3 regions of the Pantoea sp. Z09 genome follow, and region 1 is predicted to be linked to each of the others. Evidence: riboswitches for the same ligand, from Rfam matches in the RefSeq annotation. Region 1 holds a riboswitch; each other region holds the start of a gene.
What was found. Region 1 has a riboswitch for thiamine pyrophosphate ahead of thiB (thiamine ABC transporter substrate binding subunit). Riboswitches for the same ligand answer to the same signal wherever they lie in the genome.

Region 1 (10,390 bases):
CCACCGCCTCCTGAGCGGGCAGCACCAGACGCTGCGCGCCGCTGTCGGTGGCCAGCCAGAAGATGATTTCAGTGCCCTGAGCGCTGTCGCGCCAGTGACGAGTAAGCAGGAATCCTGCGCGCGGCGTATTCACATCGGCTCCAGAGGAAAAAACAGCCAGAGTATATCATGGTTATTTATCCAGTGCGCGCGGGCGCGCTTTTGTCAATATCACCCTACAATTCTTACCTTGACGCTGCCGCGCCGCCTCTGGACAATCCAGCATCCGAAATCTGAGAAGGACGGTTATGGAAGCCTGGATTCAACATCTGTTTACGCAGTCGCTGGAGTACGCGCTGATCGCCGTTGCGCTGGTGACCTTTCTTGAATCGCTGGCCTTTGTCGGCCTGCTGCTGCCGGGCACCGTGATGATGGCGAGCCTGGGCGCGCTGGTGGGCAGCGGGCAGATTGGGCTCTATCCCGCCTGGGCGGCGGGCATTGTCGGTTGCCTGCTGGGCGACTGGCTCTCTTACGGCATCGGCTGGAAGTTTCAGGGGCCGCTGCACCGCTGGAAATACCTGCAAAAATACAAAGGGCTGCTGGATAAAACCGAGCACGCGCTGCATCAGCACAGCATGTTTACCATCCTGGTCGGGCGCTTTGTCGGGCCGACGCGTCCGCTGATCCCGCTGGCGGCGGGCATGCTCGAGCTGCCGGTGCGCAAATTTCTGCCGCCGAACCTGATCGGCTGCCTGCTGTGGCCGCCGCTCTATCTGCTGCCGGGCATTCTGGCGGGCGTGGCGATCGACGTGCCGAAGGACGCGCAGAGCGGCGCCTTTAAGTGGCTGCTGCTGCTGGTGGCGCTGCTGGTGTGGCTGGGCTGCTGGCTCGGCTGGCGCTGGTGGCGCAGCGGCAAAAGCCGCGACTGGGCGACGCCGTATCTGCCGCCTGCGCGCCTGCGCTGGCTGGCGCCGCTGGGCATGATCGTCGCGGTGGCCGCCTTCGCCGCCATCCAGTTCCATCCGATGATGCCGATGTTCCGTCGGCTGCTATGGCAGGTCTTTTTTGCCTGACGCGCGCGCGATGCCGAGCACCTCGGCTTCGCGCGTAGTGCCCGACAACAGCGCCTCGGTCGCGCCGTCCCAGTAGACGCGGCCGTCGACGATCACCAGACTGCGCGGCGCAATCTGCTGCGCATCCTCCAGGCTGTGCGACACCATCAACAGGGTGATCGCCCGCGCCTCGCAGACGCGCCGCACCAGCTGCAGCATCTCGTTACGCAGCGCCGGATCGAGCGCCGAAAAGGGCTCGTCGAGCAGCAGCACCGGGCGCTCGCGCAGCAGACAGCGCGCCAGCGCCGCGCGCTGCCGCTGACCGCCGGAGAGCTGGCCCGGCAGGCGCGTCAGCAGATCGCTTAACCCCACCTGATCGGCAATCTCCTCCAGCTGGCGCCGCTGCGCGGCGTTGAGCTTCAGCCCCGGATGCAGGCCCAGCGCCATATTCTGCTGCACGTTAAGGTGCGGAAACAGGTTGTTCTCCTGAAACAGCATCGACACCGGACGCTGCGACGGCACGCTGTGGGTGTGATCCGCGCCGTCGATGCGCAGCGCGCCCTGGCTGACCGGCAGAAAGCCGGCGATCAGGCTCAGCAGCGTGCTTTTGCCCGCGCCGCTTGGCCCCAGCACCGCCAGCCGTTCACCGCGCGCGGCGCTGAGGCTGAAACGCATCGGCAGATGTTGATAGAGATAGGTCAGATTAGTCAGTGTCAGCATGGCGGCCAGGAAGGGATTCCATCAGGGTAAACAGCAGCAAACAGAGCGCCAGCAGCAGCAGCGCGGTGACCGCGCCGTCTGCGCCGCGGTAGGCGCCGGTCTGCTGATAGAGGTAAAAGGGCAGGGTGCGGAAGTCGGCGCTGCCGAACAGTGCCACCACGCCGAAGTCGCCGATAGAGAGCACGCAGGCGAAGGCCAGCGCCTGCGCCAGCGGACGCTTCAGCGCGCGCAGTTCGATCAGCCGCAGCCGGTTCCAGCCGCTGACGCCCAGCGAGGCGCAGAGATGCGTATAGCGCTCGGCAAGATCGCGCATCGGATTTTCCAGCACCTTGAGCGCATAGGGCACGGCGAGCAGCGCGTTGGCGAAGATCACCAGCCCGTCGGGCGAGTCGGGCAGGCCGGTGGTGGCGTTGAACAGCAGAAAGAAGCCGGTCGCCAGCACGATGCCCGGCATCGCCAGGATCAGCATGCCGCTGGTTTCTATAAGCTGCGCAGGCAGCAGGCGCTGACGCAGGCGCAGCTCGCGGCTGCTCCACAGCAGCATCATGGTCAGCGTGACGCAGAGCACGCCGGCGCCGACAGCGATGCGCAGCGAGGTCAGGGTCGCCTGCCACAGCGCCGGCTGCGCCAGCGCGCCGCCCGACGCGCCGCGCAGCCCGTCAACCACCACCGCCAGCAGCGGCGGCAGCAGCAGCAAGAGGGCCAGCGTGATAATCAGCGCGTCGGCAAAGCGCGCGCGCCGCGAATCCTGCGGATCGCGCCAGCCGCGCAGCGGCGTGCTGCCCGCTGGGATCGCCTTGCTGAAGCGCTGGCTCAGCAGCACCAGCGTCAGGCAGAAGGCGAGCTGGATCAGCGCCAGCAGCGCGGCGCGGCCGGGATCGTAGTCGTAGCTCAGCGCCTGAAAGATCGCCAGCTCAACGGTGGTGGCCTGCGGGCCGCCGCCGAGCGACAGCACGGTGGCGAAGCTGGCGAAGCAGAGCATAAAAATCAGCGCGCCGGTCGGCAGCAGCTGACGGCGCAGCCAGGGCCACTCCAGCAGGTGGAACAGATGCCAGCCGCGCAGGCCGAGCTGGGCGGCGAGCTGACGCTGCTCGCCGGGAATGCTCTCCAGCGCCTGCAGCATCAGGCGCGTTGCCAGCGGCAGGTTGAAAAAAACGTGCGCCAGCAGAATGCCCTGTAGCCCATAGGGCGAAAAGCGGTAGTCAACGCCGAGCAGCTGGCAGAGCTGCGCCAGCCAGCCGACCCGGCCATAGACCGTCAGCAGGCCGAATACCGCCACCAGCACCGGCAGCACCAGCGTCATGGCGCAGAGGCGCAGCAGCAGCTGGCGGCCGGGAAAGCGGCGCCGGTAGAGCGCGCGCGCCAGCGGGATCGCCGGCAGCAGCGACAGCAGCGCGGAGAGCAGCGCCTGGGTAAAGGAGAAGCGCACCACATGGCGCAGATAGCTGTCGTGCAGCAGCCCACGCCAGTCGCCCGTCGGCGCGCTGAACCAGAGCGCGCCGAACGCCAGCAGCGCCACGGCGAGCAGCAGCAGCGCAGCAGCGCCGCCCGGCACCAGCCACAGCGGGATTAGCGGCTGACGGCGCGTTGCCATGCGCTAATCCAGCTGGCGCGCTGCTGCGCCACGTCCTGCGGGCTATAGTGCAGCGCGGTTTGCGGCACGCTCAGCGTCTGGAAACCGGCGGGCAGATCGCTTTTGATCACCGGATACATCCAGTTGCCGGTCGGGATGGCGTTCTGGAAGGCGGGCGTCAGCATAAACTGCATGAACTGCTGCGCCAGCTTCGGCTGCTTGCTGCTGGCGAGCTGCGCGGCGACTTCTACCTGCAGGTAGTGGCCTTCGGCGAACGGCGCGGCGGCGTAGTTCGCTTTCTTCTCTTCAATCAGGTGATAGGCGGGCGAGGTGGTGTAGCTCAGCACCAGATCCCCTTCGCCTTTCAGGAACAGTCCGTAGGCTTCGCTCCAGCCTTTGGTCACGGTGACGGTTTTCTGCGCCAGCTTCTGCCAGGCCTCGGGCGCCTTGTCGCCGTAGACCTTCTGCATCCAGAGCAGCAGGCCAAGGCCTGGGGTGCTGGTGCGCGGATCTTCATAGATGACACGCCACTTCTCCGGGCTTTCCACCAGTTCTTTCAGGCTGGTGGGCGGGTTTTTCAGGCGCGTTTTATCGTAGACGAAGGCGAAGTAGCCGTAGTCGAAGGGCACGAAGGTCTGATCCTGCCAGCCGCCTGGCAGCGTCAGGCTATGGAGATCGACCGTGCTTTTGGCGAACAGGCCGGTCTGCTGCGCCGCCTGCAGCAGATTGTTATCGAGGCCGAGCACCACGTCGGCCTTGCTGTTCTTGCCCTCCATGCGCACGCGGTTCAGCAGCGAGACGCCATCTTCCAGCGCCACATAGTTCAGCTCGCAGCCGCACTGCGCTTCAAACGCCTTTTTAACCGCCGGGCCGGGGCCCCATTCGGCGGAGAACGAGTCGTAGGTATAGACGGTCAGGGCAGGTTTGGCCGCCAGCGCCGGCACGGACAGCAATATCAGCAGAGGGAGAATCTGTTTAACCACTTTGCGCTCCAGGGGAGAGTTGTTATGAGTCGCAAAGGATCTGAGCGTAGCAGCCTCTCAAATCCCTACGTCGGTATTAACCGAATCAGGTTCGACGGGTTTATCTCAGCCTTTTGCAGGCACCCCGTTGAGAACGGCTCATTCTAGACATTTCGACGCCAGGGGGAAAGCGTCACAGCGTCGGCGGCGCGAACCAGGCGGATTTAAAGTCGAACCAGCCGAGGGTGTTAAGCCGCACGCCGCGCATGCTGCGCTGGCCTTCCAGCAGCAGCCAGTGATGGAACAGCGGATGCAAACCGCCCGCGTCCAGCAGCCGCTTGCTCCATTCGGCGAGCGGCAGCGCTTTGCGCCGCCAGCGCGCGGCGTCCTCTTCCCAGTCGAGCGGCAGACAGTGATGTAGCAGCGGGATCTCGTAGAGCTGGGCGAACAGCGCATACTCCAGCGGCAGAGTGAAGTTGACGCTGCCGAGCCAGACGTCGCTCTCCGCCTCGCCCTGATGCCAGGTTTCGTAGTCGACCTCGCGGGTAATCAGCTGCACCTGATGCTGCGCCAGCAGCGGACGCAGCGCGCTGGCGATGCCGTGATGTTCCACATGCTGGCTGTACCAGGTCAGCGTCAGGCGCTCCAGCCCCGCCGGCTTCTCCACCGGCGTCAGGTCGCGGCGGTGATGCCAGCGCGGCAGCAGGCCGTAGGCGGGATACCAGTAGCGCTGATAGCCCATCTCTGCATGGTTGAGCAGGGCGATGGGATTGAGCAAATAGCCGAGCCAGCGGCGGATGGCCGCGTCGCGACCTGTCGCGGAGCGCTGGTCGAACAAGAGGAAATAGCAGCCCTCTTCAAGGCGGCTCTCTTCTGATTTTTCATCCTCGCCGTCGCCCTGCAGCCGCACGCCGGAATAGACCAGCTCGTCGCTGATCTCCGGCAGCACCCAGATAGAGACGTCGTCGATCAGCGCGCGAAAGCCGAAGTAGTCGTCGAACGCTTCGATTTTCAGCTGGCTCTGCTGGTTGCGCACCACGCGATAGGGGCCAGTGCCGACGGGCTGGCGGGCAAAGTCGCGCATCTGCGGCCACTCGCGCGGCAGGATCATCGCGCTGACGCTGCCGAGCAGCCACGGCAGCCAGCTGTCCGGTTCGCTGAGGTGGATATCCAGCGTCCAGGGCGCGGGCGAATCAATCTCACGGATATGGGAGAAGAGCGGCTGCGGTCGCAGGCGCTCCAGGCTTGAAATCACGTCCGCCATCTCCAGCTCGCGGCCGTGGTGAAAGCGGATCGCCGGGCGCAGGTAGAAGCGCCAGTGCAGCGGCGAGATCGCCTGCCAGTGATGGGCGATATCCGCTTCGATTTCCCCGTTTTCCTCATTTATACGCGTCAGGCCGTTGAAAATTTGCCGCGCCAGATGGGTTTCCGAGCGACGCAGCGGCGAGCCAGGCAGCAGGTTGAGCAGCGGCCGGTAGTAGAGCACGCGCAAAATATGTTTGCCCTGACGAAAGCTGCGGCCAAGGTGGGCGCGGATCATCTGGCGCACCTCCGCCTTGTCGCCGACCAGCTGCACCAGCTGATCGATGCGATCCTGCGCCAGCAGATCTTCGGCGCGCTCCTGCTGCAGCGCCAGCCCGGTGTAGCAGAAGCTGAGCTGCGAGCGCTTGCCGCGTCCCGCCTCGGCCTGCCAGGTGAGCCAGCCCGCCTCCTGCATCGCATTGAGCAGGTTGCGCATATGGCGACGCGAACAGTGCAGCCGCTCGGCCAGCTCGCTCAGCGTGACCAGCTGGCTCTCGCCCTGACAGCTTTGCCACAGGCGGATGAACTGCTGCTTAAGGCGCGATGAGGACATAAAAGAGGAACTCCTTGTGAAAAGCGCTCAGTTTTTCCTGCCTCATATTACGGGCAAACTTAGCACTATTGGAAGAGCGGGAGGCATTCAGCACTGAATGGCGCTCGACCATGATGCCGCTGCGGCGGGATCTTTTCTGAGTAGGGTGCAATTACACCGCCAGCAGCGATTTTCTCTGCTGGCTTTTTTCTGTTGCGCTAGAATCCTTTCTCTTGTTTTTCCTGCTTTATCACCTGAAAGGGATGTCGCTATGAAGTCGCTGTTAACCCGGACGCGCCGTATCAATCCGGTCTTTCTCGCTTTTATGGCGGCCTCTTTTATGATCGGCGTCGCCGGCGCGCTGCAGGCGCCAACGCTGAGCCTGTTTCTGACGCGCGAGGTGCAGGCGCGCCCCTTCTGGGTCGGGCTGTTTTTCACCGTCAACGCCATTGCGGGCATTGCCGTCAGCATGCTGGTGGCGAAGCGCTCCGACAGCCGCGGCGATCGCCGCACGCTGATCCTCTTTTGCTGTGTGATGGCCTTTTGCAACGCGCTGCTGTTCGCCTTTACCCGCCACTATCTGACGCTGATCACCCTGGGCGTGCTGCTCTCGGCGCTGGCCAGCGTGTCAATGCCGCAGATCTTTGCGCTGGCGCGCGAGTATGCCGACCAGTCGGCGCGCGAAGCGGTGATGTTCAGTTCGGTGATGCGCGCGCAGCTGTCGCTCGCCTGGGTAATCGGTCCGCCGCTGTCGTTCGCCCTGGCGCTTAACTTCGGCTTCGTGACGCTGTTTCTGGTGGCGGCCGCGCTGTTTCTGGTCTGTATTGTGCTGATCAAATTCACCCTGCCGTCGGTGCCGCGCGCCCAGCCGCTGATGAGGAGCGGCGGCATGCCGCTGAGCGGCTGGCGCGACCGCGACGTGCGCCTACTGTTTATCGCCTCGGTGACGATGTGGACCTGCAACACCATGTATATCATCGATATGCCGCTCTACATCAGCGTGACGCTGGGGCTGCCGGAGAAGCTGGCGGGGCTGCTGATGGGCACCGCTGCCGGGCTGGAGATCCCGGTGATGCTGCTGGCCGGGCACTACGCGAAGCGCGTCGGCAAGCGCAATCTGATGCTGATCGCACTGGCGGCGGGCATTCTGTTTTATGCCGGGCTGGTGATGTTCGCCTCGCAGACCGCGCTGATGGCGCTGCAGCTGTTTAACGCGGTGTTTATCGGCATTATCGCCGGCATCGGCATGCTCTGGTTTCAGGATCTGATGCCGGGCAGGCCTGGGGCGGCGACCACGATGTTCACCAACTCGATTTCCACCGGGATGATTCTGGCAGGCGTGATTCAGGGCACGCTCAGCGAGCGCTTCGGGCATATTGCGGTGTACTGGCTGGCGCTGGGGCTGGCCGTCGCGGCGTTCGCCATGTCGGCGCGCGTGAAGAACGTATAAAAGAGAAGGGCGACGCGGTGGTCGCCCTTAAACAGGACCGGTGCTAACGAGGGTGGCATGGGCCGATCGCAAAGGCGCTCAAGGCATCCATGCTCGCTCGGCCCGCGACATCCCTGTCGCGGGACGCTTTGCTCTTCTGCCCATGCCACCCTCGTTTTGACTTTAGTGCTGTCTGGAAGTAAGCCTTAATTCAGAAACGCAGGCTGGCGCTGTTCGTAGTCGGTAATCGCCGCTTCGTGCTGCAGCGTCAGGCCGATGCTGTCGAGACCGTTCAGCATGCAGTGACGGCGGAAGCTGTCGATCTCAAACGAATAGACCTTGTCGCCCGCCGTCACCGTCTGCGCTTCCAGATCGACGGTAAAGCGGATGCCCGGCTGCGCCGCCACCAGCTGGAACATCTCGTCGACCTGCTCATCGCTGAGGCGCACCGGCAGCAGCTGGTTATTAAAACTGTTGCCGTAAAAAATGTCGGCGAAGCTCGGCGCAATCACCACGTGAAAACCGAAATCGGTCAGCGCCCAGGGCGCATGCTCGCGCGAGGAGCCGCAGCCGAAGTTTTCACGCGCCAGCAGAATGCTGGTGCCCTGAAATTCCGGCTTGTTCAGCACAAAGCTGGCGGTCGGCACGGTGCCAGCGTCATCGTCGAAACGCCAGTCGTGAAACAGGTGCGCGCCAAAGCCGGTGCGCGTCACCTTCTGCAGAAACTGTTTAGGAATAATGGCGTCGGTGTCGACGTTCGCCGCGTCCAGCGGGGCGACGATGCCGGTGTGCTGAGTAAATTTATTCGCCATGATCAAGCTCCTGTCAGTTCACGGATATCGGCAAAGTGGCCGGAAACAGCCGCTGCGGCGGCCATCGCCGGGCTAACCAGATGGGTGCGTCCGCCACGGCCCTGACGACCTTCAAAGTTACGGTTGCTGGTCGAGGCGCAGCGCTCGCCTGGATTCAGACGGTCATTATTCATCGCCAGACACATTGAGCAGCCCGGCAGGCGCCATTCGAAACCGGCTTCGAGGAAAATCTTGTCCAGACCTTCCGCTTCCGCCTGCGCTTTCACCGGACCGGAGCCTGGCACCACCATCGCCACCACGCCCGGCGCGACCTTGCGTCCTTTGGCGATGGCCGCTGCGGCGCGCAAATCTTCGATGCGCGAGTTGGTGCAGGAGCCGATAAACACCTTGTCGATCGCCACGTCGGTCAGGCGAATGCCCGGCTGCAGATTCATATAGGCCAGCGCCTTCTCGGCGGAGGCGCGCTCGACCGGATCGGCAAACGAGGCTGGATTGGGGATCAGCTGATCCACGGCGATCACCTGGCCCGGGTTGGTGCCCCAGGTCACCTGCGGCGCGATGTCGGCGGCGTTCAGCGTCACCACGGCGTCATAGTGCGCGCCTTCGTCCGACTTCAGGGTGCGCCAGTATTCCACCGCCTGCTCCCACTTCTCGCCCTGCGGCGCGAACTGACGACCTTTCAGGTAGTTAAAGGTGGTGTCGTCCGGCGCCACCAGGCCCGCTTTGGCGCCCATCTCGATAGCCATATTGCACAGCGTCATACGGCCTTCCATGCTCAGCGCTTCGATAGCCGGGCCGCAGAACTCCACTACGTGGCCGGTGCCGCCCGCGCTGCCGGTTTTACCGATAATCGCCAGCACGATATCTTTGGCGGTGATGCCCGTTGCGGCGTCGCCCAGCACTTCAATTTTCATGGTTTTGGCACGACCCTGCTTCAGCGTCTGGGTGGCGAAGACATGCTCCACTTCCGAGGTGCCGATGCCGAAGGCCAGCGAACCGAATGCGCCGTGGGTCGCGGTGTGCGAATCGCCGCAGACGATGGTCATGCCCGGCAGCGTCATGCCCTGCTCAGGCCCAATAACGTGCACGATGCCCTGGAACGGGTGGTTCAGGTCATAGAGCTGCACGCCGAACTCGGCGCAGTTCTTGATCAGCTCCTGCATCTGGATGCGCGCCATCTCGCCGGAGGCGTTGATGTCTTTGGTCTGGGTCGAGACGTTGTGATCCATGGTGGCGAAGGTCTTCGACGGCTGACGCACCTTGCGGCCGTGGGCGCGCAGACCGTCAAAGGCCTGCGGCGACGTCACCTCGTGGATCAGGTGACGATCGATATAGAGCAGCGGCGTCTCGTTGGGCGCTTCGTGAACGACATGTGCATCAAATAACTTCTGGTATAAAGTTTTCATTATTTTATTTTTCCTCGGCGATAAAGCGGGCAATGATGCTGCCCATCTCATCAGTGGAGACGGCAGGGCCGTCACCGGCCAAATCTCGGGTGCGATAGCCTTCTTCCAGCGCGCGGCTGATGGCGCGCTCGATGCTGTCGGCGGCGGCGTCGGCATTCAGGCTGTAGCGCAGCAGCAGCGACAGCGACAGGATCTGCGCCACCGGGTTAGCGATATTCTGCCCGGCGATGTCCGGCGCGGAGCCGCCTGCTGGCTCATACAGGCCAAAACCCTCTTCGTTCAGGCTGGCGGAGGGCAGCATGCCCATTGAGCCGGTGATCATCGCGCATTCGTCAGAGAGAATGTCGCCGAACAGATTGGAGCAGAGCAGCACGTCGAACTGCGACGGGTCTTTGATCAGCTGCATGGTGGCGTTGTCGATGTAGATATGGCTCAGCTGCACGTCGGGGTAATCTTTCGCCACTTCATTGACGATTTCGCGCCACATCACCGAGGTCTGCAGCACGTTGGCTTTGTCGACAGAGGTGACTTTATTGCGACGCTTGCGCGCCGACTCAAAGGCGATGCGGGCGATGCGCTCAATCTCAAAACGGTGGTAAACCTCGGTGTCGAAGGCGCGCTCG
Region 2 (10,390 bases), 2.0 Mb from region 1:
GTCTTTACGCATATTCGAAATGCGATTTAACAAGCGGTTTACTTTGTGCCTTTGTTTGACCCAATTAGAGCTAAATCTCTTCTTCTTGCGCAGACGCTTAATGTTTTTCTCAAGAGACTTTTCCATTTTGGGTAAAGATGCCTGAGACAAAAAATCAGTGCTGTCAGAAGTGGTGATGCATTCAATGTTGCTGGTATCAAGACCTATCATTGATGATTGCTGCGATGAAGGCTCATCAACCTCAGCTTCGGTCTGCAAACTCACATACCATTTATCCAGTTTCATTGAAACCGTGACGTTTTTAACCACGCCTGTAATGGAGCGACTTTTTCTGTAACGCACCCAACCTAACTTAGGCAATTGGATTCTTTCATTGCCTTCATCAAGCTTCACACGCTGAGTGGGATAACGGAATGCATCATTTTTGCCCTTCTTTTTTGGAGAAGGAAAGGTTGCTCTACGTGCAAAGAGATTGTTGAATGCTTTATCAAGATCCTTCAATGATTGTTGAAGGATTTGGGAAGGGGCATTGCTCAACCATGACATTTCTTCTTGGCTTTTCCATTCAACTAGCCACGGTGCCATTTTATTATAAGGGATGTAGCGATCACCATTTCGCCAGATGTCGCTTTGCATAGTTAGAGCACGATTGTAGACAAAACGACAAGCACCAGCGAATGACTTCATAGAAGCAATCTGTTCTGGAGTTGGTTTCAATTGAAACTTGTATGCTTGACGCCTGATCATTTCGACAACTATGCAACCTAAAAGTAGACTTAAAATTGGGGGTATTTCATCAGTAAACACACTGTAATGGCAATGCTTTTACGGTTGAAAATAAAGCCCCCCGCAAATGCGGGGGAGCCTTGAGCTATTAGCCCTGAAGCAGAGACAATACCTGCTGCGGAACTTGGTTAGCTTTAGCCAACACTGAGTTACCCGCCTGCTGGATGATCTGTGCTTTAGACATGTTTGAAACTTCAGTAGCGTAGTCAGCATCCTGAATACGGGACTGTGCTTCAGACAGGTTAGTAGTAGTGTTGTTCAGGTTAGTGACCGCTGAATCCAGACGGTTCTGCACCGCACCCAGGCTGGAACGGAAATCATCAACCTGAGAGATTGCCTCATCCAGTGCGGCTAACGGGTCAGTGGTTTGGACCACATCATTATCATCAACCTCATCAGTGCCGAGAGTAATGACTGCTGATGCAGGGGTGCTTCCATCGGCGTCGGTGACCGTAACATCATTGGAAAGGTCTACCTTCATGTATTTGCCGGTATCTGAATCTTTAACGGCATAAGCGTCAGCACCACCTGATTTATACTTCAGCAGGGTCACGCTGTTTCCGTCTGAATCCTTAATATTGCTGCTTGATACAGCAACATCGTTAGAATCTTTTAAGGTGCCTGCTTCAGCATTCGAGTAGCCGCTGGCTACATTGAAATCTTTCAGACCTAATGTATCACTGTTAATTTTGCTCAGGTCGATGCTGATAGTTTGTCCATCATTAGCGCCAACCTGAATTTTCATAGACTGATTAGTCGAGAGAACTTTCACACCGTTAAACTGGGTCTGATCAGAAACACGATCAATTTCAGCCAGGCGTGAAGTGATTTCGTCCTGGATTGATGACAGGTCAGAATCAGAGTTGGTGCCGTTTTGCGCTTGAACAGTCAGTTCACGGATACGCTGTAAGTTGTTGTTAATTTCTGACAGCGATCCTTCAGTGGTCTGCGCCAGTGAAATACCGTCGTTAGCATTACGGGCAGCCTGAGTCAGGCCGTTAATGTTAGATGTAAAGCGGTTGGCAATTGCCTGACCAGCAGCGTCATCTTTCGCGCTGTTGATACGAAGACCAGAAGACAGACGCTCGATAGAGGTAGACAGAGCAGACTGGTTCTTGTTGATGTTGTTCTGAGTGATCAGCGAGAGGCTGTTGGTGTTAATTACTTGAGCCATGGTAAAAGTTCCTATTAATCAAATCATTTGGTTAAGGTTTGGGCTTAAACCCCTTCGGCTTCAGCGCCGTCATACCTACTATCGTCACCCCCAAGAAAAACTTTAACTTCCTTTTTATTTCTTTTTCCAAACTCAAGTTTGGCGGGGGCTTGCATCAGGCAGCCTGTCAACCAGGCATCTTTGTTAATCGGCACGTTGGGTCATTTATTAAATCTTTTGGATAATGCCTAGGTGAGGTCAAAGGTGGGGTAAATTGTGAGGTCAAAGGTGAGGTATTTAAGCTTTATCCGTTCCCGGCGATCAAGAAGGCGAATGTAGATAGGCCAGCTTGCTTTGCAAGCGACACTTCCCGTATGCTGGTGAAAAGTAATGAGAGATTTACTTTAATGACTCGGGGTGCCCCTGTATACAGGGCTGAGAAATACCCGTATTACCTGATCTGGATAATGCCAGCGTAGGGAAGTCAGATGCCTGACCGCATTCGCCTTCTTGTTCGCCGGTTGGGAGTTATGATGATCCATCAACCTCAACGCTTTTCTGACGCGCACTTCGCGCCCGTTCTCGCCCGCTTCGTTCAGCGCCAGCCGCTGGTGCACTGCATGACCAACGACGTGGTGCAGAACATCACCGCCAACGTCCTGCTGGCGCTTCACGCTTCGCCCGCTATGGTGATCGATCCTGACGAGGCCACGCAGTTTGCCGCGATGGCCGACGCGTTGCTGATCAACGTCGGCACCCTGACCCGCGAGCGCCGCGACGCCATGCTGGCGGCGGTGCAGGCCGCCAACGCGGCGCAACAGCCCTGGGTGCTCGATCCGGTGGCGGTCGGGGCGCTGCGCCTGCGCAGCGAATTCTGCCAGCAGCTTCTTGCGCTGCGGCCTGCCGCGGTGCGCGGCAACGCGTCTGAAATTCTTGCGCTGGCGCAGCAGGGCGCGGGCGGGCGCGGCGTAGATTCGCAGCATCAGGCGGAGGCGGCGCTGGAGGCGGCGCACGAGCTGGCGCAAAAGCATCAGACGCTGGTCGTCATCAGCGGCGAGGTCGATTACGTCACCGACGGCCATAAAACGCTGAGTATCGCTGGCGGCAGCGCGCTGATGACGCGCGTGGTCGGCACCGGCTGCGCGCTTTCCGCCGTGGTCGCCGCCTTTTGCAGCCTGCCGGGTGACAGGCGGGATAACGTCGCCAGCGCCTGCCGCGTCATGACGCTGGCGGGCGAACGCGCTGCCGCCCAGACCGCCGCGCCCGGCAGCTTCGCCACGCTGTTTATCGATGCCCTGTGGCAGCTGGCACAGGAGGCGCGCGCATGAAACGTATCAACGCGCTGACGATTGCCGGCACCGATCCCAGCGGCGGCGCCGGCATCCAGGCCGACCTTAAAGCCTTTTCGGCGCTCGGCGCCTACGGCACCAGCGTCATCACCGCGCTGGTGGCGCAGAACACACGTGGCGTACAGTCGGTTTATCGCATCGATCCCGCTTTTGTCGGCGCGCAGCTTGATTCGGTGCTGAGCGACGTGCGCATCGACACGGCGAAAATCGGCATGCTGTCGGAAACCGCCATCGTGCGTATTGTGGCGGAACAGCTAAAGCGCGCCGATATCCCGTTCGTGGTGCTGGACACGGTGATGGTGGCGAAAAGCGGCGATCCCTTGCTATCGCCTGACGCTATCGCCAGCGTGCGCGAGCTGCTGCTGCCGCAGGTGTCGCTGATCACCCCCAATCTGCCGGAGGCGGCGGCGCTGCTCGACTGTGCGCCAGCGCGCAGTGAAGAGGAGATGCTTGCTCAGGGCGAAGCGCTGCTGGCGCTCGGCTGTCAGGCGGTGCTGATGAAAGGCGGTCATCTCGGCGACAGCGAAAGCCCGGACTGGCTCATCGCCCGCGACGGCGCGCAGCGTTTTACCGCGCCGCGCGTCAATACGCGCCATACCCACGGCACCGGCTGCTCGCTCTCCGCCGCACTGGCGGCGCTGCGCCCGCGTTATGACGGCTGGGCCGACACCCTGCGCGAGGCGAAAAGCTGGCTGCAGCAGGCGCTGGTCGAGGCCGATACGCTGGAGGTGGGCAACGGCATCGGGCCGGTGCATCACTTTCATCGCTGGTGGTAAACGTCAGAGAGAGAAAAGGCCAGCAGCGCTGGCCTTTTCAGGGATGTTCAGGACGGATTACAGCGACTCGAACCACTCGCTGTTGCGCTCGGCGATAGGGGTAATAGAGAAAATCATCTCCTGCAAATGACGACGCATCGCCGCTTCGGCGGCATCGGCATCATGCGCCTTCAGCGCTGACAGAATCTCTTCATGCTGCTCAATCAGGCTTTCCGGCGGCGAGACCTCACTCAGCGTCAGAAAGCGCACCCGGTCCATCGCCGCTTTGATATTTTCTACCGTCTCCCACGCCAGCGCGCAGTGGATGCTCTCGGCGATCAGACGGTGAAATTCATCGTCAAGGCTGAGAAACGCCTGGCTGTCGTGGCGTTCCGCCGCCATCTTTTGCAGCTGAAGATTGTGCTCCAGCGCCATCAGCGCCACGGGCTCAATCTCCAGCGCCGCACGGCGCACCACCGACACCTCTACCGCTTCGCGAATAAAGCGGCCATCCGCGACGCGACGCGCGGAGATCTTGCGCACGAAGGTGCCGCGCTGCGGCAGCACCTGCACCAGTCCCGCCTCCGCCAGCTTGATAAAGGCTTCGCGCACCGGCTGACGCGACACGTTAAAGCGGGCCGACACTTCTTTTTCTGACAGCAGCGAACCCGGCTGGATGACGCAGGTCACGATATCCTTGCGCAGATAACGATAAATCTGCTGGTTAACCGGCTCGCTGGTGGTGATGGTATAGGCGATTGACATGCGGCATATCCGTATTACGGCTGGCCGCAGCCAGCCCGTTGGGAAAGTGTCAGTCTAATCAGCGCGCTGCGACTGCGCCAGTGCTTTTGATACTGAACAATTACAGCGAGTTGACCGCCTGCGCCACCGTGGCGCGCGCGCCGTGCTCGCGCAGCTGCAGCCAGAAGCGCGTCAGCGTTGCCACCACCGCCGCATTCTGCGCCAGATCCTCGCCGAATACCGCTTTGATGCCCAGCAGCGCCCTGACGCGCGCTTCGCCCTCGGCGCTGTTGGCCACGCGCTCCGCCAGTTCCGCCTTCAGCGGATCGCGGATCTCGATCGGCGCGCCTTGCTCATCCACGCCGCCGACATAGCGCATCCAGCCCGCCACGCCCAGCAGCAGCAGATCGCAGTTGCTGCCATTTTTCAGGCGCCAGCGCACGCTGTCGAGCAGGCGCTGCGGCAGCTTCTGCGTGCCGTCGGTGGCGATCTGGTAAGTACGATGCTTAATCGCGCGGTTTTCATAGCGGGCGATCAGCGAGTCGGCATAGGCGGTGAGATCCACGCCCTGAGTGCGCAGCGTCGGCGCCTGCTGCTCCAGCATCAGCCTGCGCGCGGCGGTGCGCAGGTTTGCGTCGGCCATGCAGTCGCTGATGTGCTCATAGCCAGAGAGGAAGCCGAGATAGGCCAGAAACGAGTGGCTGCCGTTAAGCATGCGCAGCTTCATCTCTTCGAACGGCAGCACGTCGCTCACCAGCTCCGCGCCCGCCTGCTCCCAGGCTGGCCGACCGCTGACGAAGTTATCCTCGATCACCCACTGGAAAAAGGGTTCCGCTTCCACCGCCACCGGATCGCGACTGCCCAGGCGCTCAGCCAGCTGGGCAAAGGCGCTGTCGGTCATTGCTGGCACGATGCGATCGACCATGGTGGAAGGGAAGGTGACATGCTGCTGGATATAGTCCGCTAGCGCGCTATCCTGACGCTGCGCCAGCTGCACGATCACATTGCGCGTGACGTGGCCGTTTTCCGGCATATTGTCGCAGGACATCACGCTGAACGGCGGCAGGCCCGCGTCGCGGCGGCGGCGGATCGCTGCCAGAATCAGGCCCGGCAGCGAGCGCGGCGCATCGGGATGGGCCAGGTCATGCACAATATCGGGATGGTCCGGGTTGAGATCGCCGCTGGCGGGATGATGGCAGTAGCCTTTTTCCGTCACCGTCATGGAAACGATCGCCACCTCTGGCTGGCTCATGGCGGCGATCACCGCCTCGATGCCGTCGCCTTTGCCGTGCAGCGCCGAGGTGATCACGCCGATCACGCGCGTCTGCAGCGAGTCGTCGGCCATCTCGGTGAGGGTATACAGATGATCCTGCTGACGCAGCGCCTGGATCAGATCGCCGCTGTTGAGGTTAACTTCACAATAGCCCCAGTCGCTGCCCTGTTCCGCCAGTTTGTCGCTGCAGAGCGCCTGGTGCGCGCGATGGAACGCGCCGAAGCCGATATGCACCATGCGGGTTTTCAGTTGGCGGCGATCGTAGCGCGGGCGCTGCACGTCGGCGGGAAGGCGATCAATCTCTAACATAGTCCGTCCTTATGGCAAACGGGGCGTCCTGCGCCCCGTGATTCAGTCATATGCGTCTGTTTATACCGAAACGGGCTTGCTGCTCGCTTTCGGGCTGCGGATAACGAACAGCACCAGGAAGGCGCCGACGGCGGCGACAACGCCGGCCAGCACAAAGGCGCTGTCGAATTTGCCTGTGTGCTGCACGATAAAGCCGGTGACGATCGGGCCGATGATGCCCGACAGGCTGCCCACCAGATGGATAAAGCCGCTGATGCTGCCGACGCGGCTCTTGTGCACCACGTCCTGAATAATCGCCCAGTAGATCGCGCCGGTGATGTAGAGGAAGAAAATCGAGATCGACATCATCATCACCGCAGAGTTGACCTCTTTTACCGTACCCGCCAGCGCCACACAAACGGCGGCGGCGAACAGTGAGACCACCAGCACAATTTTACGCGACAGCAGTAACTTGCCGGTAATATTGAAGATCTTGTCAGAGATCCAGCCGCCCAGCGCCAGGCCGACGAAGCCGACAATCCACGGGATCATGGTGGTGATCGACATCGATTTAATATCGAGGCCGTGCGCCTGCACCAGATAGGCCGGGAACCAGCTCAGGAAGAAAAACAGAATGTAGTTGTAGCAGAAGAAGGCGAAGGCGGTGACCAGGATAATCGGCTGACGCAGATAGTAGCCGAAGCCGTGCGACGCCTGCGCCAGATCCGCCTCTTCGCCCGGCTGCTCGGCTTTCAGCTGATCCACCAGCGCGCGCTCTTCTGCAGAGACGTGACGGCTTTTCGCCGGGTTGTCCGCCGAGACGAACAGCCAGATCGCCATCCACACCAGCCCGATCAGGCAGATGATGACAAAGGCCGGACGCCAGCCGAAGGCGAGGGCGAGATAGCCGATAATCGGACCGGCCACCGCGCCGCCCAGCGGCGAACCGGCGCTCAGCAGGCCCATGGCGGTGGCGGCCTGTTTTTTCGGGAACCAGCCGTTAATCGCTTTATTGGCGGAGGCGCAGATTGGGCCTTCCGCCATGCCGAACAGCACGCGCAGGATCAGCATCGACCAGAAGCCGGTCGCCAGCGCGGTCATGCCGCAGAACAGCGACCACATGCCGACCGCGATGCCGAGCACGATTTTCGGCCCGAAGCGATCCGTGGCGACGCCGCCGACGAAGTTGAACAGCGCGTAGCCGAAGAAGAAGCTGCCGAAGATCATGCCGAACTGTTCGGCGTTGATCGCCAGATCTTTTTCTACCAGCGGTAAGGTCAGGGAGAGGGCAACACGATCGAGGTAATTGATCATGTAAACAAGAAACAACAGCAGTACGATTGTCCAGCGCAGATTTTTAAACATAGTGGCTCCAACGCTTTTTTATAGTGGTGTCGCCGGCAGCGCGCTGCCGGCTGAATCCCCGGTGAGGCAAGGTTACTGCATCGCTAACACGACCTTACAGCAGGTTCGGGGGTCTTTTTCGAACAGCGTCATGGCGCGTTCGATTTCGCCAAGCGAAAAGTAGTGCGTAACCAGTTTTTCCGGCTGGATCAGTCCCGCTTCCATCCATGCAATCACCTGCGGGAAGCGATGGCTGTTAAGACGAGAGGTGAACAGCGACAGCTCTTTGCTGGTCAGGCTTTGTTGCGTGATGCTGCACGGCTCGCCGGAAAAGCCAAGCAGGCCGATGCGCGCGGCGGGCGAGGCGAGCGCCGCCGCCTCCGCCAGAATTGAAGGATGGCAGGCGGCGTCGATAATCAGCGTCGGCTGCAATCCTTCCAGCTGCGCCGCCAGCGGCACCTCGGCGTTGTTAAAGACGCGGTCCGCGCCGTTGGCCAGCGCCAGTTCAAGGCGCTCCGGCAGACGATCTACCACCAGCACCTGCGCCACCTTATAGACGCCTTTTAACACCTGGATCGCCGTCAGGCCCATCGGACCGGCGCCGTAGATCAGCGCCACATCCTGCGGCTGCGGCTGGAGGAAGGCGGTGATGTTAGCGGCGATGGTGAACGGCTCCACCATGCTGGCGAGCTTGTCGGGAATGGTCTCGGGCAGCCGGTAGGCGTTGCCGGCCGGCGCGACCGCGTACTCGCTAAAGCCGCCGTCGCGGTGCACGCCGATAACGCTCAGCTGGGTGCAGACGTTGGGACGGCCCACCGAGCAGGGATAGCAGTGGCCGCAGCTGACCACGGGATCGACCGCCACCCGTTCGCCGATGCGGCCGGCGTCGACGCCATCGCCCACCGCGTCAATCACGCCGAAAAATTCATGGCCGATCACGCGCGGATATTTCGCGAAGGGGTTGTGGCCGTGCCAGATATGCACGTCGGATCCGCAGATGCTGGCGTATTTCACCTTGACGCGCACCTCGCCCGCTGCGGGCGTCGGCAGAGGACGTTCCGCCAGCACCAGTTCGCCGGGTTGTTCAATCACAACACTTTTCATCATGCGCTCCTTACCAGTTCCACAGCGTGCCGTCTTCCAGACGGGCCACCGGCAAATAGGCGGGTTCGTAGGGATATTTCGCCGCCAGCTTCTCGTTGAACTCGATACCCAGGCCCGGCTTGTCGCCCGGATGCATATAGCCATCTTCAAAGGTCCAGCTGGCGTTGAACAGCTCCATCATCTGCTCGGAGAAGCCCATATACTCCTGCACGCCAAAGTTCGGTACCCAGAGGTCGAAGTGCAGCGCCGCTGCCATGCAGACCGGCGAAAGATCGGACGGGCCGTGCGAGCCGGTGCGCACCTGATAGAGCGAGGCGAAATCGGCGATGCGGCGCATGCCGGTAATACCGCCAGCGTGGGTGATAGTGGTGCGAATATAGTCGATCAGCTGCTCTTCAATCAGCTGCTTGCAGTCCCAGATGCTGTTGAACACCTCGCCGACGGCAATCGGCGTCACGGTATGCTGGCGGATCAGGCGGAAGCATTCCTGGTTCTCGGCAGGCGTGGGATCCTCCATCCAGAACAGGCGGTAATCTTCGACGCTCTTGCCGAAGCGCGCAGCTTCGATCGGCGTCAGGCGGTGATGCATATCGTGCAGCAGATGTTCGTCGAAGCCGAATTTGTCGCGGATGGCGGCAAACAGCTTTGGCGTAAAGTCGAGGTACTTCTCGGTGGACCAGAGCTGCTCTTCCGGCCAGTCGCCTTTGGTAGCAGGCTCATAGGCCAGGCCTTTGCCTTTCGCCATGCCGTAGGTGGTTTTCATGCCCGGCACGCCGCACTGGGCGCGGATCGCCTTGAAGCCCATCTCTTTGTGCTTCGCGTAGTCGTCCATCACCTCATCGATGGTGTGGCCGGTGGTGTGACAGTAAACCATCACGCCAGTGCGCGAAGCGCCGCCCAGCAGCTGATAGAGCGGCATATTGGCCGCTTTGCCTTTGATATCCCACAGCGCCATATCGACCGCAGAGATCGCCGACATGGTGACCGGCCCGCGACGCCAGTAGGCGCCTTTATAGAAGTACTGCCAGATATCTTCGATCTGATGCGCGTCGCGGCCGATCAGCTGCGGACAAACGTGATCTTTCAGGTAGGAGGCGACCGGCAGCTCGCGGCCGTTGAGCGTGGCGTCGCCGATGCCGGTGATGCCGTCATCGGTGGTGATCTTCAGCGTAACGAAGTTTCTGCCTGCGCAGGTGACAAAGACTTCAGCGTTAACAATTTTCATCTCTCGTGGCCTTCATTCAGCAATCAATGCTGAAAAAGTACGCGCATTTATACTACCATACAAGCTGAGGTTGCAGAGTTGTGAAGGCAATCACAGAGAGAATTGTCTGGTCTGGCTGGCGTAAAAAATCAATGCCAATTTGCTGTTACAGGCTGCATAAACGTTAAAACGCAAGCCAGACCGCCCGCGTTTTAACGTTTATCTTACAAGCCGAAACGCACCCTCAGGCTAACAACGCGCACTGCGGCGGCAGGCGGCAGCTCAGCGCGCCGGGCATCACCTCGATGTCAAATTCGCGGCCGGAGAGCGGCTCGCCGTCCAGATTAAAGGTCATCTCATTCGGCGAAACGATGCGCAGCGAGGTCAGCT
Region 3 (10,390 bases), 390 kb from region 1:
TTTGATATCTGCTCTCGAGTGCCCACACAGATTGTCTGATAAATTGTTAAAGAGCGGTGCAGTCAGCGGTTGAGCCTGCTGCTGCGAGGTGGCGTATATTACGCTACTCTCTGTGTCAGTCAAGCGTTTATTTTCGCTTTAACCGACGGTGATTTTCATCACCTCAACACCACATTCCGTAAGCCGTTGTGCCGTGTCGATGGAGGCGCATTATAGGGAGTCGTTCAGAGAGCGCAACAGTAAAATTGCAGAAAAATGAGCGTTCGCTGCATTCCACAGCAAAAGCCCGCCTTATACGCGATTACCCACAAAGTTATCCACAATGCATTGCGAGGCGAATTTTTGCGAGCAGCACGCAAACGTTTTCGCTACAATGCCCGGCGACGTCAAGGATGCCCCTTTTCGGGGCGTTACCTGAAGTTTTGCCTCTTCTTATTGCAATGAAGATCGCTAAGCTTGATGTAACGCTCTTATTTACGCGAAACAAAGCCAAGGGATAAAACCACCATGCAACAACGTCGTCCTGTACGCCGCGCTCTGCTGAGTGTCTCAGACAAAGCCGGTATCCTCGAATTTGCTCAGGCGCTCTCTGCCCGCGGCGTCGAACTCCTCTCTACAGGCGGAACCGCTCGCCTGCTGGCCGATGCGGGTCTTGCCGTCACCGAAGTGTCTGACTACACCGGCTTCCCGGAAATGATGGATGGACGCGTCAAAACGCTGCACCCGAAAGTGCACGGCGGCATTTTGGGTCGTCGCGGCCAGGATGACGCGATTATGGCGCAGCACGCTATCGAGCCTATCGACATGGTGGTCGTTAACCTCTATCCCTTTGCTCAAACCGTCGCGCGCGACGGCTGCACGCTGGAAGATGCGGTTGAGAATATCGATATCGGCGGCCCCACCATGGTGCGCTCGGCGGCCAAGAACCATAAAGATGTGGCGATTGTGGTCAAGAGCAGCGACTACGACGCCATCGTGGCCGAGCTGGACGCCAACGAAAACTCTCTGACGCTGGAAACGCGCTTCGACCTTGCGATCAAAGCCTTTGAGCATACCGCCGCCTACGACAGTATGATCGCCAACTACTTCGGCTCGCTGGTTCCCGCCTATCATGGCGAGCGCGAACAGCCCGCCGGCCGCTTCCCGCGCACCCTGAACCTGAACTTTATTAAGAAGCAGGATATGCGCTACGGTGAAAACAGCCACCAGGACGCCGCCTTCTATATAGAAGAGAATGTGCAGGAAGCCTCGGTGGCGACTGCGCAGCAGGTTCAGGGCAAGGCGCTCTCCTACAACAACATCGCCGATACCGACGCGGCGCTGGAGTGCGTGAAGGCGTTTAGCGAAGCGGCCTGCGTGATCGTCAAGCATGCCAACCCGTGCGGCGTCGCCGTTGGCGCATCGATCCTTGAAGCTTACGATCGCGCCTATCAGACCGATCCCACCTCTGCCTTCGGCGGCATTATCGCTTTCAACCGCGAGCTGGACGAAGCCACCGCGCAGGCGATCATCAGCCGTCAGTTTGTCGAAGTGATTATCGCCCCTTCCGCCAGCGAAGCGGCACTTAAAGTCACCGCGGCGAAGCAGAACGTTCGCGTGCTGATCTGCGGCCAGTGGCAGGCGCGCGTCGCCGGACTCGATTTCAAACGCGTTACCGGCGGCCTGCTGGTGCAGGATCGCGACCTGGGCATGGTGGAAGCGAGCCAGCTGCGCGTCGTTAGCAAGCGTCAGCCGAGCGAGCAAGAGCTGCGCGACGCGCTCTTCTGCTGGAAGGTGGCGAAGTTCGTGAAATCGAACGCTATCGTCTATGCGCGCGACAATATGACCATTGGTATCGGCGCCGGCCAGATGAGCCGCGTTTACTCCGCTAAAATCGCCGGCATTAAAGCCGCCGACGAAGGGCTGGAGGTCAAAGGCTCAGCGATGGCGTCAGACGCCTTCTTCCCGTTCCGCGACGGTATCGACGCGGCGGCCGCCGTTGGCGTCACCTGCGTTATCCAGCCGGGCGGCTCGATCCGCGATGAAGAGGTTATCGCCGCGGCAGACGAGCACGGCATCGCCATGATCTTCACCGACATGCGTCACTTCCGCCATTAATTCTCTGGAGAGCAATATGAAAATTTTAGTGATTGGCAACGGCGGTCGTGAGCACGCGCTGGCCTGGAAAGCGGCCCAGTCGCCGCTGGCGGAAACGGTATTCGTCGCGCCTGGCAACGCCGGCACCGCGCTGGAGCCAGCGCTGCAGAACGTCGATATCAGCCCGACCGATATCCCTGCCCTGCTGGCGTTCGCCCAGCGCGAAGCGATTGATCTGACCATCGTCGGCCCGGAAGCGCCGCTGGTTATCGGCGTGGTCGACGCGTTCCGCGCGGCGGGCCTGAAGATTTTCGGTCCGACTAAAAACGCCGCGCAGCTGGAAGGCTCCAAGGCGTTCACCAAAGATTTTCTGGCGCGCCACCATATTCCCACGGCGGAATATCGCAACTTTACCGATGTCGAAGTGGCGCTGGCCTACCTGCGTGAGAAAGGGGCGCCTATCGTCATCAAGGCCGACGGTCTGGCAGCCGGTAAAGGCGTGATTGTCGCCATGACGCTGGAAGAGGCGGAAGCGGCAGTGAAAGATATGCTGGCCGGTAACGCCTTTGGCGACGCGGGCCACCGCATCGTCATTGAAGAGTTTCTTGACGGCGAAGAGGCCAGCTTTATCGTGATGGTCGACGGCGAAAACGTGCTGCCGATGGCCACCAGCCAGGATCACAAGCGCGTCGGCGACGGCGATACCGGTCCGAACACTGGCGGTATGGGCGCCTACTCTCCTGCGCCAGTGGTCACCGACGAGATCCACCAGCGCGTGATGGATCAGGTGATCTGGCCAACGGTGCGCGGCATGGCGGCGGAAGGCAACGTCTATACCGGCTTCCTCTATGCCGGTCTGATGATCGATCAGTCGGGCCAGCCGAAGGTGATTGAGTTTAACTGCCGCTTCGGCGATCCAGAAACGCAGCCGATCATGCTGCGCCTGCAGTCGGATCTGGTGGAGCTTTGCCTGGCGGCGTGCGACGGCGCGCTGGATCAGACCGATTCAAAATGGGATCCGCGTCCGGCGCTGGGCGTGGTGCTGGCGGCGGGCGGCTATCCGGGCGACTACGTCAACGGCGAGCAAATCCACGGCCTGCCGCTGGAAGAAGTGGAAGACGGCAAGGTGTTTCACGCCGGCACCCGTCTCGATAACGATCTGGTGCTGACCAACGGCGGCCGCGTGCTCTGCGTCACCGCGCTGGGCGACGACGTGGCGGCGGCGCAAAAACGCGCCTATGAGCTGGCGCAGCCTATCTCCTGGAACGGCAGCTTCTGCCGCCGCGATATCGGCTATCGCGCTATCAATCGCAAGTAAGCAAAAAGGGCGCCTCAGGCGCCCTTTTCTTTCTACATATCTTCTTCTTTCGGCTGCGAATCGCAGCGTTCTCCCGGCGCGGCGCGCAGCAACTGGGTGCCCTCCGGCGCCTCCAGCCAGGAAACCAGCAGCGGCTCGCTGCTGCGCCGCTGCTGTTGCGCCAGCGTCTGAAAGGCATAATCGTCGAAGGCGGGCGACACCCGCGCGCCGTCGCAGCTTTCGATCTGTTTTGCGCCCCGCCACAGGCCCTGTTTCAGCATGACGCGACCGCTGAGCAAAGCGTTGCTCTGCGCCAGCATGCGCTGCGCGTCGAACTTGTAGAGTTCTACCGTATCCGTATCGACGGCTTCGCGCCGGTTGGCCAGCTGCCGCTGCATAAAGCTGAGGCTGCCGTCCTGGTCGAAACGTAGCGTCACATCGTCAGGCTGCTTGCCGCTGACGTGGCGTGCCACGCTAACCAGCTTCTCTTCTTGCCACACATAGTCGGTGGTCTCAGAGGCATCGCCATTAAAGGGCGTATAGAGGGTGCGTATATGGACGGTGAGATGGCCGCTGTTCTTGCGCCAGATGCGCACTGCGCCGCGATCGGCAAGATAGCCGCTGGCGGTAAAAGGAGGCGTATCGGGCGTTGAGCCGCACCCGGAGAGCAAAAGCAGAAAAAGCAGAGCGAAACAGGAGTGTGAACGCAGCTTCGTCATTGCTGGCCCTTAATACAAAAGGGGCGAATTCGCCCCTTCTTTAAAATTCTGACCGCGGTGCGACGTCTTATTTGACAGAGTCTTTCAGCGCTTTACCAGAAACGAATGCCGGTACGTTTGCCGCAGCGATTTTGATCTCTTTGCCAGTTTGCGGGTTGCGACCGGTACGCTCAGCGCGGTGGTTCACTTTAAAAGTACCAAAACCAACCAGTTGTACAGCATCACCTTCTTTCAGAGACTCAGTGATCGCAGCCAGAGTAGATTCCAGAGCCGCTTTAGCCTGGGTTTTTGACAGGTCCGCTTTTTCCGCGATCACATCAATCAGTTGAGTCTTGTTCATAAGTTATCCTTAAAGTGTATTTATCGCTTGCTAAGCAACGAGTGCGAGGGAAAAGCCATATTCTGGCACTCTTCAGCCTGCACGCACCGATAGCCACAATTTTCAGCCCCCCAAATGTAGACCAGACAGGGGGCCGATGTGAAGCCTCCAGGCTCGCTAATTCGGGCCTGAAGTCACGTTTTCCCGCCTTACTGCTGAAAAATTATACCGATGTTGCTGATTCCCGCCTCTCGCAGGTCCAAACGCAATCCTTTGATCAATTCAAGGTCTCGTTCTTCGCAGTCGGCCAGCAGGCGAAAAATCTCCCATTGCAGGTCCCATTCGTCGATCACAGCAGGGTTTTCACGCAGCTCGTCGTCGCTCATTTCGCGTCCGGCCTGGGTCATTTCCAGCATCGCCACGGTGGTGATAGAGGTTTTGCTGACTTCGATCGCATGCTCCAGGGTTTCGCCGCTTAGCATGGCGTGCAGCGCTTCGCTTAAGGCCACGCAGGCGTCGATAGCCGGATAGACGCCGTAGACGTCGAACGCCTCGCCGTCGGGAATGGCGGCTTCAAGCTTTTCCAGCTGACTGTCGAAGTTGATTTTAGCGTCTTTGACCGTCAGGCTTTCCCAGACCAGATCAAGGATGCGGCGATAGAGTGACGCATCGGCGAATTCCGTCTGCTGACAGAAGGCCCAGTAATTGGGGAACATACGCTCGCACAGGCAAGCCATAAACGTCAGATGCTGCCAGCTTTCCAGCTTTGCCAGACGCAGGTGAACGGGGTTTTGTAACATGAACAGGGCTCTTCATCGTTTAGCTGGCGGCAGTGTACCGCAAAAGCGCCGCGCGCACAGCGTTAAAGCGCGTTTTGCCAGCGTTGAAAGGCGGTGCGGTTGGAGGCGACGGCATCGGCCCAGCGCGTCGGTTCCGGCAGGCGATAGCCGCCCATGCACTTTTCCACCCAGTGCAGCGCGCTGTCCAGGCTAACGCGGTGTCCGGTCGCGACAAACAGTGGATTACAGCGCGCTTTGCTGCGCCATACCCAGCCGATTTGCTCGCCCTTGTCGATTAACGGCTGGCGCGAACCCGGCTCTGGATCCAGATCGGCGAAACGGCCGCACAGGCGCTTTTTCGCCACGCCGATGGTCGGCACGTCCACCATTAAGCCAAAGTGCGAAGCGACGCCAAGACGGCGCGGGTGCGAGATGCCGTGTCCGTCGACAAACAGCAGGTCCGGTTTTTGCTCAAGCATGTTCCACGCCGCCAGCAGCGCCGGATATTCACGGAAAGAGAGAAAGCCGGGAATGTAGGGCATGGTGGTGGCGATGCGCGCTACGCGGTGCTCCACCAGCTTAAGGGAAGGATATTCGAGGATAACCAGGGCGGCACGCGTCACCGCCCCTTCCTGTTCGAATCCAACGTCAGCGCCGCCGATAAAACGCGGCGGCAGCACGTCGAAATCATCCTGCCGCACCACCTCTGCAGCGCGCTGGATCTGTTCCGCGCGCAGTGCAGCAATGTCCATACTTACTCCTGATGATAGTGGCCTGAGAGACGGTGTACCGCCTCAACAAACACGCCCGCATGTTCTGGCGGCACATCCTGATGAATGCCATGCCCCAGATTGAAGACGTGACCGCTGCCCGCGCCGAAGCCCTTGAGAATACCGGCGACTTCCTGCTCGATACGCGCAGCTGGCGCATAAAGCATAGACGGATCCATGTTGCCCTGCAGGGCGACTTTGTCGCCGACGCGGCGACGCGCCTCGCCGATATCGGTGGTCCAGTCGAGTCCCAGCGCATCGCAGCCGGTCGCGGCCATTGCTTCCAGCCACTGTCCGCCACCTTTGGTAAACAGCGTAATCGGCACGCGGCGGCCTTCATTCTCATGCAGCACGCTGTCGACGATTTTATGCATGTAGTGCAGCGAGAATTCCAGATAGTCGCGGCCCGTCAGCACGCCGCCCCAGGTGTCGAACACCATCACCGACTGCGCGCCCGCGCGGATCTGCGCGTTGAGATAGAGGATGACGCTGTCCGCCAGCTTATCGAGCATCGCGTGCAGCGTGGCGGGATCGGCGTACATCATCTTTTTGATCTTCGTGAAGGCTTTGCTGCTGCCGCCTTCCACCATATAGGTCGCCAGCGTCCAGGGGCTGCCGGAGAAGCCAATCAGCGGCACTTCGCCCTTGAGGTTTTTGCGAATGGTGCGCACCGCGTTCATTACATAGCCGAGTTCCTGCTCTGGATCGGGCACCGGCAGTTTATCGACATCGGCGCGGCAGGTAATCGGGCTGGAGAAGCGCGGGCCTTCGCCGGTTTCGAAGTAGAGTCCCAGACCCATCGCGTCGGGAATGGTCAGGATATCGCTAAAGAGGATCGCCGCGTCCAGCGGGTAGCGACGCAGCGGCTGCAGGGTGACTTCACACGCCAGTTCGGCGTTTTTGCACAGCGACATAAAATCGCCAGCTTCGGCGCGCGTCGCTTTATATTCCGGCAAATAACGCCCGGCTTGTCGCATCATCCACACCGGGGTGATATCCACCGGCTGACGTAACAGGGCGCGCAGATAACGATCGTTCTTTAGTTCACTCATTTCAGGACTCTCTCAATTTCAGGCGCCTAGTGTAACACTTCTCAGGCGTCGGCGCGGCAGATGGCAACGGTATCTTCTATCAGGCGGCGCGCCACGGTGCCGGGCGGCGGCAACAGCGGCAGCGCGTCGTAGCGGTACCAGCCGGCGTCCAGCAGCTCTTTGTTGTCGATTTGCAGATCGCCGCCGTCATACTCCGCCATAAACGCCATCATCAGCGAATGGGGGAACGGCCAGGGCTGCGACGTGACATAGCGCAAATTCTTGACGCGCACGTTGCTCTCTTCCATGACCTCGCGCGCGACCGCCTGCTCCAGCGTTTCGCCTACCTCGACAAAGCCCGCCAGCACGGTATAGATGCTGTTGCGATGGCGCGCATGGTTGGCGAGCAGAATCTCATCGCCGCGCCGAATGGCGACAATGATGCAGGGCGCGATTTGCGGATAGTAGCGTTCGCGGCAGTGGCCGCACAGACAGGCGTTCTCCTGCTTGCTGAGATGCATCTCGTGACCGCAGTAGCCGCAGAAGCGATGCGAGCGATAAAACTCCGCCAGCTGCACCGCGCGTCCGGCCAGCTGGAACAGCCCCGCCTCTTCATCAATCAGCTGGCGCACCGAGAACATATCGCGATCGCGATTTTCACACACCAGCCAGACCGTTTCGCCTTGCCACTCGCCGACCGCCTGCGCCTTGCTTCCCGCTAGCTTAAACGCAGCGGCGCTGCCGTGCGGCAGGTCGCCCTGCGGCAACCAAAGTTTCTGTTCATGGCTGACAATCCACCATCCAGCGTCTACGCTTGAGATCTCATGTTGCATCTAATCGTCATCCTTAGCGTCTTTTCGATACGCTGAAGTCCTGATGTTAAGTATGTAGACAAACAACTATACCCTAAATCGTTCAGCTTGCAGGCGGCCTCTGACCCGCCGCGGCCGCCACGGTCAGGGGGATTTTATTGATATGGAGTCAGAAATGCTTAACCAGTTAAATGTCCTGACCGAGCGCGTAGGTGGCAGCAATGAACTGGTCGATTCGTGGCTGGACGCCCGTCGCCAGCTACTGGTGTCTTATTACCACCTGGTTGGGCTGAAACCCAACAAAGAGGCGCTCACGACGTTAGACGAGCAGGCGCTCGACAACTTTTGTCACGGTCTGGTCGATTACCTTTCCGCCGGTCACTTCAGTATCTATGAGCGCATCATCAATGAGATGGAAGGCGACAGCCCGATGATCGCCGCCGCGCAGATTTATCCGCCGCTGGAAGCCAATACCGAACGTCTGATGCAGCTCTACGATGGCCATCTGCAGCAGTCGATCGACGACGACAACTGTGTTGATTTCCAGCTGGCGCTGTCGGAAGTCGGCGAAGTGCTGGAGGCACGTTTCACGCTGGAAGATAAGCTGATCCAGCTTGCCTGGGATAACAGCCTGGTGCGCGCCCCGGTGGCGAACGACAGCAGCCAGCTCTCGCGTCCGGCTTAAGGTTAACCAGTTGTAAATCGCTTGTTATTCTGAACCAGCCCTTTTATGCTAAACGGGTTTTCGGCGATAACGTCGAAAACCCGTTTTGTTTTTGTGCAATATGCACTGGCGTTTTGCGTTTTAAGCGTAGCGTGCGCAGCCAGTTCACGCTCGGACAGCGCGCAGGGACGGGAGCATACTGAAGTATGTGACCGTCACGAGCACTGCCCAGGCGCGAAATGGCAAGCTAAGTAGCTTAAAACGTAAAACGAAATCTTGTCGGAGTGCCCGCAAGGGCTGAGACCGTTAATTCGGGATCCGCGGAACCTGATCAGGTTAGAACCTGCGAAGGGAACAAGAGTAAACATCATCAGTGCGCAGGCGGCTGCCTGTCGTGTCTGTTACTCCTTCCGAACTCCGGACAAGCAACGTTCCCCCTCAACAGGAAAATTGCTATGTCTACCACCAAAACCAACCGACGTGAGCAGCGCGCGCAGGCGCAGGCGTTTATCCATGCGCTTCAGGGCGGCGTCGCCTTTCCCAACTCAAAACGTATCTGGATCCAGGGCAGCCGCGACGATATCCGCGTGCCGATGCGCGAGATCCAGCTCAGCCCGACGCTGACGGGCGGCAGCAAGGATGCGCCGCGCTATGAGGAAAATGAGGCGGTGCCGGTCTACGATACGGCGGGGCCTTATGGCGATCCCGATGCCACGATCGACGTACAGCGCGGGCTGGCGAAGCTGCGCGCCGGCTGGATTGCCGCGCGCGGCGACAGCGATACGTTAGAGCAAATCAGCTCGCACTACACCCAGCAGCGTCTGGCCGATGATGGGCTGGATCATCTGCGTTTCGACCATTTGCCGCAGCCGCGCCGCGCGAAAGCGGGACGCCGCGTCACGCAGCTCCACTATGCGCGTCAGGGTATCGTGACGCCGGAGATGGAGTTTATCGCGCTGCGCGAGAATATGGGGCGCGAGCGCATTCGCGGTGAAGTGCTGCGTCAGCAGCATCCGGGCTACAGCTTCGGCGCGCAGCTGCCGGAAAACATCACGCCTGAGTTCGTGCGTCAGGAAGTGGCCGCTGGCCGCGCCATCATTCCCGCCAATATCAACCATCCCGAGTCGGAGCCAATGATTATCGGCCGTAACTTCCTGGTGAAGGTCAACGCCAACATCGGCAACTCGGCGGTCACCTCCTCTATCGAGGAAGAGGTAGAGAAACTGGTCTGGTCAACGCGCTGGGGCGCCGACACCGTGATGGATCTTTCGACCGGCCGCTATATTCACGAAACGCGCGAATGGATCCTGCGCAATAGCCCGGTGCCTATCGGCACCGTGCCGATCTATCAGGCGCTGGAGAAGGTCAACGGCGTCGCGGAAAATCTCGACTGGGAGGTGTTCCGCGACACCCTGCTGGAGCAGGCGGAGCAAGGGGTAGATTACTTCACTATTCATGCCGGCGTGCTGCTGCGCTATGTGCCGATGACGGCGAAGCGCCTGACCGGCATTGTCTCGCGCGGCGGATCCATTATGGCGAAGTGGTGCCTGTCGCATCACCGCGAGAGTTTTCTCTATGAGCATTTCCGCGAGATTTGCGAAATCTGCGCCGCCTACGACGTTTCCCTGTCGCTCGGCGACGGGCTGCGTCCCGGCTCGATTCAGGATGCCAACGACGAGGCGCAGTTCGCCGAGTTGCACACGCTGGGCGAGCTGACAAAGATCGCCTGGGAGTATGACGTGCAGGTGATGATCGAAGGCCCCGGCCATATTCCGATGCAGATGATCCGCCGCAATATGACCGAACAGCTGGAACATTGCCACGAGGCACCGTTTTACACGCTTGGCCCGCTGACCACCGATATCGCGCCCGGCTACGATCACTTCACCTCCGGCATCGGCGCCGCGATGATCGGCTGGTTCG

Region 2: it holds a riboswitch for thiamine pyrophosphate, as region 1 does, so the genes downstream of both, thiM (hydroxyethylthiazole kinase) here and thiB (thiamine ABC transporter substrate binding subunit) in region 1, are expected to answer to the same signal.
Region 3: it holds a riboswitch for thiamine pyrophosphate, as region 1 does, so the genes downstream of both, thiC (phosphomethylpyrimidine synthase ThiC) here and thiB (thiamine ABC transporter substrate binding subunit) in region 1, are expected to answer to the same signal.

The regions. Positions count from the first base shown of each region.
Region 1 is NZ_CP092373.1:3,233,149-3,243,538, reverse strand. It holds gene polB (DNA polymerase II) at 1-133, opposite strand, end outside; gene MC269_RS15525 (DedA family protein) at 288-1,052, shown strand; gene thiQ (thiamine ABC transporter ATP-binding protein ThiQ) at 1,029-1,751, opposite strand; gene thiP (thiamine/thiamine pyrophosphate ABC transporter permease ThiP) at 1,735-3,345, opposite strand; gene thiB (thiamine ABC transporter substrate binding subunit) at 3,321-4,307, opposite strand; TPP riboswitch at 4,352-4,444, opposite strand; gene sgrR (HTH-type transcriptional regulator SgrR) at 4,480-6,141, opposite strand; gene MC269_RS15500 (MFS transporter) at 6,392-7,570, shown strand; gene leuD (3-isopropylmalate dehydratase small subunit) at 7,756-8,361, opposite strand; gene leuC (3-isopropylmalate dehydratase large subunit) at 8,364-9,767, opposite strand; gene leuB (3-isopropylmalate dehydrogenase) at 9,772-10,390, opposite strand, start outside.
Region 2 is NZ_CP092373.1:1,269,974-1,280,363, forward strand. It holds gene MC269_RS06095 (transposase) at 1-747, opposite strand, end outside; gene MC269_RS06100 (FliC/FljB family flagellin) at 875-1,960, opposite strand; TPP riboswitch at 2,343-2,438, shown strand; gene thiM (hydroxyethylthiazole kinase) at 2,473-3,267, shown strand; gene thiD (bifunctional hydroxymethylpyrimidine kinase/phosphomethylpyrimidine kinase) at 3,264-4,064, shown strand; gene MC269_RS06115 (GntR family transcriptional regulator) at 4,122-4,808, opposite strand; gene MC269_RS06120 (mannitol dehydrogenase family protein) at 4,909-6,369, opposite strand; gene MC269_RS06125 (MFS transporter) at 6,430-7,713, opposite strand; gene MC269_RS06130 (Zn-dependent oxidoreductase) at 7,786-8,796, opposite strand; gene manD (D-mannonate dehydratase ManD) at 8,807-10,021, opposite strand; gene yegS (lipid kinase YegS) at 10,245-10,390, opposite strand, start outside.
Region 3 is NZ_CP092373.1:3,619,460-3,629,849, forward strand. It holds gene purH (bifunctional phosphoribosylaminoimidazolecarboxamide formyltransferase/IMP cyclohydrolase) at 508-2,097, shown strand; gene purD (phosphoribosylamine--glycine ligase) at 2,114-3,394, shown strand; gene MC269_RS17320 (DUF1481 domain-containing protein) at 3,427-4,092, opposite strand; gene hupA (nucleoid-associated protein HU-alpha) at 4,160-4,432, opposite strand; gene MC269_RS17330 (YjaG family protein) at 4,621-5,211, opposite strand; gene nfi (deoxyribonuclease V) at 5,274-5,942, opposite strand; gene hemE (uroporphyrinogen decarboxylase) at 5,945-7,012, opposite strand; gene nudC (NAD(+) diphosphatase) at 7,054-7,824, opposite strand; gene MC269_RS17350 (Rsd/AlgQ family anti-sigma factor) at 7,979-8,488, shown strand; TPP riboswitch at 8,738-8,838, shown strand; gene thiC (phosphomethylpyrimidine synthase ThiC) at 8,923-10,390, shown strand, end outside.